2 linked regions of the Kutzneria chonburiensis genome follow. The protein of the gene in region 1 interacts with the protein of each later gene in a pairwise test. Links are inferred from orthologs where the notes say so. Each region holds a gene or a part of one and is shown on either strand. Other genes may lie near its edges.

Region 1 (3,309 bases):
GCGAAAATCCACCAACCGTGCGAAGCAGGGGCGGGGCCGAGCGATGTTGCTGGCAAACTCGGGAACGTTCGGCGGCCGAGACTGGCCGCCGAATGTTCTCGTGGCGACGGAACGCCTGAAGCCGCCGGGGGTCGAGGTCGTCGGCACCGAGGGACTTCCCTTTGCCGATGGAAATTCTCGCTCGTGCTGAACCGCCACGGCCGTTTCGACGCGGCCGGTCTGAGTCGCGTGTTGGCCGATGGCGGCATTCTGCTCACCCAGCAGGTCGGCAGTGACGACTGCGTGGAGCTGAATCGGGCGCTCGGCGCACGGGTCTCCGACCAGCGCTGGAACCTCGACGTGGCAACGGAAGCGTTGACCGCCGCCGGGCTTCGGGTGATCGACGCCCGGGAGGAACGGCCACTGCTGCGGTTCCACGACATCGGCGCGGTTGTCTACCAGCTGCGGATGGTTCCGTGGCAGATCAAGGACTTCACCGTCGAACGCTACGACGCCGCCCTGCGCCGGCTGCATGCCCGGATCGAGGCCGAGGGCTCCCTCGCCGTCCGCACGCACCGATTCCTGGTCAGGGCCGCGAAGCCCGCTTGATGCCGGCCAGCATGCGACGCACCACCAGCCGGTGGCCGCCGGTGCCGATGACCAGGCTCCGGTAAACGAACCCGAGCGGTCCCGGGAAGGCGGCGTGGGTACGCGCCGCCAGCATCGTTCCGCCGGGCTCGTCGGTCAGGACGAAGGTCAGCTCGTAGTTCGAGTAGCGATGCCGGCCGGCCAGCCGCAGCAGCCGCTCCGGCTCCACCTCGGCGACGGTGAAGCCGGCCACCGTGCTGCCCGCTTCCAGCGCAGCGCCGGCTGCCCGCCGCGGTTCCGCGCCGACCACCGGCGCCACCGCCTTGGTCACGCGGTTGCCCTTGAACTGCTGGCCCAGCGCCCGCCACACCGCGGCCGGCGGCGCGGCCACCAGCACCCGGTGCTCGTCGATGAACGGAAGTTCCACGGTGTCACCCCTCAAAAGCCACCGGCCCCTCCGGTCGGAGGGGCCGGTGATAACACCGTTTCACAACTCTCAGACGGTGAAGCCCAAAGCACGCAACTGGTCACGGCCGTCGTCGGTGATCTTCTCCGGGCCCCACGGCGGCATCCACACCCAGTTGATGCGGAAGTCGCTGACCACGCCCCCGCCCGGGCCGCCGGTCAGGGCGGCGCGGGTCTGGTCCTCGATCACGTCGGTCAGCGGGCAGGCCGCCGAGGTCAGCGTCATGTCCAGCGTCGCGACGTTGTCGTCGTCCAGGTGGATGTCGTACACCAGGCCCAGGTCGACCACGTTGATGCCGAGCTCGGGGTCGACGACGTCACGCATCGCCTCCTCGATGTCCTCCAGCGAGGGCACATCGGCCTTGGCCGGCGCCTCGGGCAGCGCCTCGGCGGTCCGGGTCATGTCTTCCGCGGTCATGCCTGTCCTCCATCGACGACGCGGGCGACCGCGTCCTTGAAAGCCATCCAGCCGAGCAGGGCGCACTTGACGCGCGCCGGGTACTTCGCGACACCGGCGAAGGCGACGGCGTCCTCGAGGACGTCCTCGTCGGGCTCGACCTTGCCGCGGCCCTGCATGAGCTCCACGAACACGTCGAGGGTGCCGAAGGCGTCGCCGACGGTGCGGCCGATCACCAGGTCGGTGAGCACCGAGGTGGAGGCCTGGCTGATGGAGCAGCCCTGCCCGTCGTAGGAGACGTCGACCACCTTGGCCTCGGGCCCGTCGCCCTCCAGGTGCACCCGCACGGTGACCTCGTCCCCGCAGGTCGGGTTGACGTGGTGCACCTCGGCCTCGAAGGGCTCACGCAGGCCGCGGTGGTGCGGGTTCTTGTAGTGGTCCAGGATGATCTCCTGGTACATCTGCTGGAGCTGCATCAGGCGTTCACCCCGAAGAACTTCTGCGTCTCGCGCACGCCGTCGAGCAGGGCCTGCACGTCGGAGAGGTCGTTGTAGACGTAGAAGGTGGCGCGCACGGTGGCGGCGGCGTCGAGCTTGCGGTGCAGCGGCCACGCGCAGTGGTGCCCGACGCGGACCTCGATGCCGAGGCTGTCGAGGACCTGCCCGGCGTCGTGGGCGTGCACGCCCTCGACGACGAACGACACGGCGGAGCCACGGTCCACGTTCTCGGCGGGCCCGACGATGCGCACGCCGGGGATCTCGGCCAGCCCGGCCAGGGCGGCGCCGGTGAGCTCGTGCTCGTGGGCGGCGACCCGGTCCATGCCCAGCAGCCGCAGGTAGTCCACGGCCGCGCCGAGGCCGATGGCCTGCGACGTGTTGGGCACGCCGGCCTCGAACCGCTGCGGCGGCGGCGCGAAGGTCGAGCGGTCCATGAACACCTGCTCGATCATCGACCCACCGGTGATGAACGGCGGCATCGCGTTGAGCAGCTCGAACCGCCCGTACAGCACGCCGATGCCCGACGGCCCGAGCATCTTGTGCCCGGAGAAGGCGGCGAAGTCCACGCCCAGCGCCCGGAAGTCCACCGGCCCGTGCGGCACCGACTGGCAGGCGTCCAGCACGGTCAGCGCGCCGACCGACTGGGCCTTGGCCACGAGCACCGACACCGGGTTGACGGTGCCGAGCACGTTGGACTGGTGGGTGAAGGCGAAGACCTTGGTGCGCGGCGTGATCACGTCGTCCAGGTCGGACAGATCGAGCCGGCCGTCGGCCGTGACGGACAACCACTTCAGGGTGGCCCCGGTGCGCAGCGCCAACTGCTGCCACGGCAGCAGGTTGGCGTGGTGCTCCATCTCGGTCACGACGATCTCGTCGCCCGGGCCGAGCACGAAGCGCTTGGCCGCCGGGTCGTCGGAGAAGGCCGCGTTGCCGAAGGCGTAGGCGACCAGGTTGATGGACTCGGTGGCGTTCTTGGTGAACACCACCTCGTCCACGCCGACGCCGACGAAGTTCGCGATCTTCTCGCGGGCGTCCTCGTAGAGGTCGGTGGCCTCCTCGGCCAGCTGGTGCGCGCCGCGGTGCACGGCCGCGTTGGCCGTCTCGACGTACTGCCGCTCGAAGTCGAGCACCTGCTGGGGACGCTGCGACGTGGCGCCGGAGTCCAGGTAGACCAGCCGTTTGCCCTCGCGCACCGTGCGAGCCAGGATCGGGAAGTCGGCTTTCAGTGCGGCGACGTCCAAGGGTGCAGCGGTGGTGGTCACTGCCGGCGCCTCCTCGCAATCAACGGATACAGGTCACTTGGTGCAACGTCAGCCGACCTGCGCGGCTTCCTGCTTGCCGGTGTACTTCACGTAACCCTCGTCCTCCAGGCGCGCGGCCAGC
Region 2 (3,181 bases), 4.9 Mb from region 1 along the record:
GGGTGCCGGTGATGGTGGCGCTGCACAGGACCACGTCGTCGCGGTAGAGGACGACGGCCTGGCCCGGGGCGACGCCGCGGAGGGGCTCGCGGAGGGTGACGGAAACGGAACCGTCGACGATCTCGGCGACGCAAGGGGCGAGACCGCCATGGGCGCGGACCTGGGCGGTGCACTCGATGAGACCGGGCCACGGGGTGTGCACGACGGCGTCGGAGGTGGCGATCGCGGAAACCGAGAGCTGCTCGGCGGAGCCGACGCGGACGGTGCCGGAGACGGGCTCCAGGGACAACACGTACCGCGGACGGCCGTCGGGGGCGGGGGCGTCGATGCCGAGACCGTGGCGCTGGCCGACGGTGAAGCCGTGCACACCGGTGTGCTGGCCGAGGACGGCGCCGGTCTCGGCATCGACCAACTGACCGGCCTGCTCACCGAGGCGCTTGGTCAAGAACGACCGGGTGTCGCCGTCGGGAATGAAGCAGATGTCATGGCTGTCGGGCTTGGCGGCGACGGCGAGACCGCGGGCGGCGGCCTCCACGCGGACCTGCTCCTTGACGGTGTCGCCGAGCGGGAACATGGCGTGCGCCAACTGGTCCTCGGTCAGCGAGGCCAGGACGTAGGACTGGTCCTTGCCGACGTCGACCGAACGCCGCAGCTCGGGACGGCCGTCCACAGTGGACAGCTGGGCGTAGTGGCCGGTGCAGACGGCGTCGAAGCCAAGGGCAATGGCCTTGTCCAGCAACGCCTCGAACTTGATCTTCTCGTTGCACCGCAGGCACGGGTTGGGCGTGCGCCCGGCGGCGTACTCGGCGACGAAGTCCTCGATCACGTCCTCGGTGAAGCGCTCGGCGAAATCCCAGACGTAGAAGGGAATCCCGAGCACATCGGCGGCACGCCGGGCGTCATGGGCGTCCTCGACGGTGCAACAGCCGCGAGCCCCGGTCCGCAGCGTGCCGGGCTTGGCCGACAGGGCCAGGTGCACCCCGACGACCTCGTGCCCGGCCTCGACGGCCCGCGCCGCGGCCACGGCGGAGTCGACCCCGCCGCTCATCGCCGCCAGAACCCGCATCGTCACATCCTCACCGTGGAGCCGGCCCGCCGGCGCATGCCGGCGATCCCCGCGTTGCGAGCCCGTTCCACCGCGGGCCCGATCGCCTCGGCCAACGCGGCGACATCAGAAGCAGTCGACGTGTGCCCGAGCGAGAAGCGCAGCGAACCACGGGCGGCCGCGGGGTCGACGCCCATGGCCAGCAGCACATGGCTGGGCTGCGCGACGCCGGCCGTGCAGGCGGAGCCGGTGGAACACTCGATTCCCTTGGCGTCCAACAACATCAGCAGGCTGTCGCCCTCGCAGCCGGGGAACGTGAAGTGCGCGTTGCCGGGCAGCCGGTCCACCGGGTCGCCGTTCAGCACGGCATCGGGCACGGCCTTCAACACCGCCGCCACCAGCGAGTCCCGCAACGAACGGACCCGCGTCGAGGAGTCCTCCACGGAAGCCCGCACCGCGGCGGCGAAACCGACGATCGCCGGCACGTTCAACGTCCCGGAGTGCACGTCCCGCTCCTGCCCGCCGCCGTGCAGCAGAGGCGTGCACTTGACGTCGCGCTTCAACAGCAGCGCCCCGACCCCGTACGGGCCGCCGAGCTTGTGCCCGGTCAACGTCAGCGCGGACGCCCCGGACTCGGCGAAGTTCACCGGCACGGACCCGACCGCCTGTACGGCGTCGGTGTGCAGCGGCACGCCCCGCGAAGCAGCGATCTCGGCCAACTCACGGATCGGGTTGACGGTGCCGACCTCGTTGTTGGCCCACATCACGGTCACCAGACCGACCTGGGAGTCCAACGCCTCCGACAACACCGACGGCTGCACGCGTCCGACCGAATCCACCTCGAGCCAGCCGACGGCATCAGGGCCGAGCCACTGCACGGCGTCGAGCACGGCGTGGTGCTCCACGGTCGAGGCCAGCACCCGAGGCAACGACCGAGCCCAGTAGATGCCCTTGACGGCCAGGTTGTCGCTCTCCGTCCCACCGGCGGTGAAGATCACCTCGGACGGACGGGCGCCCAGCGCGTCGGCGATGTCCTCCCGCGCCTCCTCCACGGCCCGCCGCGCCCGGCGGCCGGAGGTGTGCAGCGACGAGGCGTTGCCCAAGGTGGACAACGCCTCGGTCATCGCCGCCACGGCCTGCGGAAGCATGGGAGTGGTGGCGGCATGGTCGAGATAAGCCATCGCGGAACCAAGGGTAGCCCGTCCGCGTGACGGTTCACGAATGGCTTGCGGCCTGCCGGCTCACCACCAGCGCCCCGAACAGCGTCACCGCGGCCAGCACGATGTTCAGCGGCGTCCAGCCCGCGGTCGGCCCCAGCAGCGCCACCAGGACACCGCCAAGACCCACCACCAAAGACTGCCCGAACAGGTCGGACAGCTGGAGCGCCGCGGTGTTGAAGCCCCGATCGTGTGGCGGCGACAGCTTCAGCACGAGCACGCCGACGCTGGACACGGCCAGCCCCATGCCGAGCCCGGCGAACACCCAGGCCGGCGCGGCCAGCCACGGCGGCCCCCAAACGGGTGCGACGAACGTCACCAGGACCAGCCCCAGCGTGATGAACAGGAAGCCGCGCCGCACCAGCAGCGGACGGGCGATGTCCGGGTGCCGGCCCTGCCACCACGACGCGGCCGACCAGCCCAGCGCGGCGATGGTCAGCGGCACGCCGGCCAGCGCCAGCGAGAAGCCGTGCACATCGTGCAACACCAGCGGCAGGAAGATCTGGCTGCCGAAGAACGAGCCGGACAGCAGGGCCCGCGCCAGGATCACGCTGGGCAGGCCGGCCCGGAACGACACCGTGCCCTTGGGCAGCAGCACCCGCAGCGCCGGCACGACCAGGATCAGGCCGACCACGACCACGGCAAGGCCGACCAGGTTGGCGTGATCACCGGCCCAGCTCAGCACGGCCAGCCCGATCGCGGCGGCCACGGCGGCCGGCACCAGTCCACGCCGTCGCTGCCCCGATTCGTGCGGCTGGAACGCCGGCAGCCGGCGCAGCACGAGCACCACCAGCAGCCAGCCGACCAGCACCAGCGGGGCCAGGCCGAGGAAGATCCACCGCCAGTTCAGGTACGTCGCGATCAGGCCGGCGATCGTCGGCCCGATCAGCGACGGGATCACCCAGGCCGCCGACAGCGC

The links.
Region 2: the proteins of sufU (region 1) and M3Q35_RS27055 interact in binary tests that used the Escherichia coli proteins (3 or more experiments, as listed by UniProt). The link is inferred for Kutzneria chonburiensis from one-to-one orthologs.

The regions. Positions count from the first base shown.
Region 1 is NZ_CP097263.1:1,093,997-1,097,305, reverse strand. Bases 177-3,175 are described here. They hold sufU (Fe-S cluster assembly sulfur transfer protein SufU), read right to left. Parts: upstream 1,906-3,175; coding sequence 1,447-1,905; downstream 177-1,446. Other genes in these bases: M3Q35_RS05180 (cysteine desulfurase), read right to left, coding at 1,905-3,175; M3Q35_RS05190 (metal-sulfur cluster assembly factor), read right to left, coding at 1,064-1,450; M3Q35_RS05195 (SRPBCC family protein), read right to left, coding at 566-994; M3Q35_RS05200 (hypothetical protein), read left to right, coding at 184-588. Also shown: more of M3Q35_RS05180, read right to left, coding at 3,176-3,188; Fe-S cluster assembly ATPase SufC, read right to left, coding at 3,237-3,309. UniProt on the Escherichia coli protein: A scaffold on which IscS assembles Fe-S clusters. Exists as 2 interconverting forms, a structured (S) and disordered (D) form. The D-state is the preferred substrate for IscS.
Region 2 is NZ_CP097263.1:5,982,721-5,985,901, forward strand. Bases 148-3,018 are described here. They hold M3Q35_RS27055 (cysteine desulfurase family protein), read right to left. Parts: upstream 2,227-3,018; coding sequence 1,069-2,226; downstream 148-1,068. Other genes in these bases: mnmA (tRNA 2-thiouridine(34) synthase MnmA), read right to left, coding at 148-1,066; M3Q35_RS27060 (MFS transporter), read right to left, coding at 2,261-3,018. Also shown: more of mnmA, read right to left, coding at 1-147; more of M3Q35_RS27060, read right to left, coding at 3,019-3,181. UniProt on the Escherichia coli protein: Master enzyme that delivers sulfur to a number of partners involved in Fe-S cluster assembly, tRNA modification or cofactor biosynthesis. Catalyzes the removal of elemental sulfur from cysteine to produce alanine.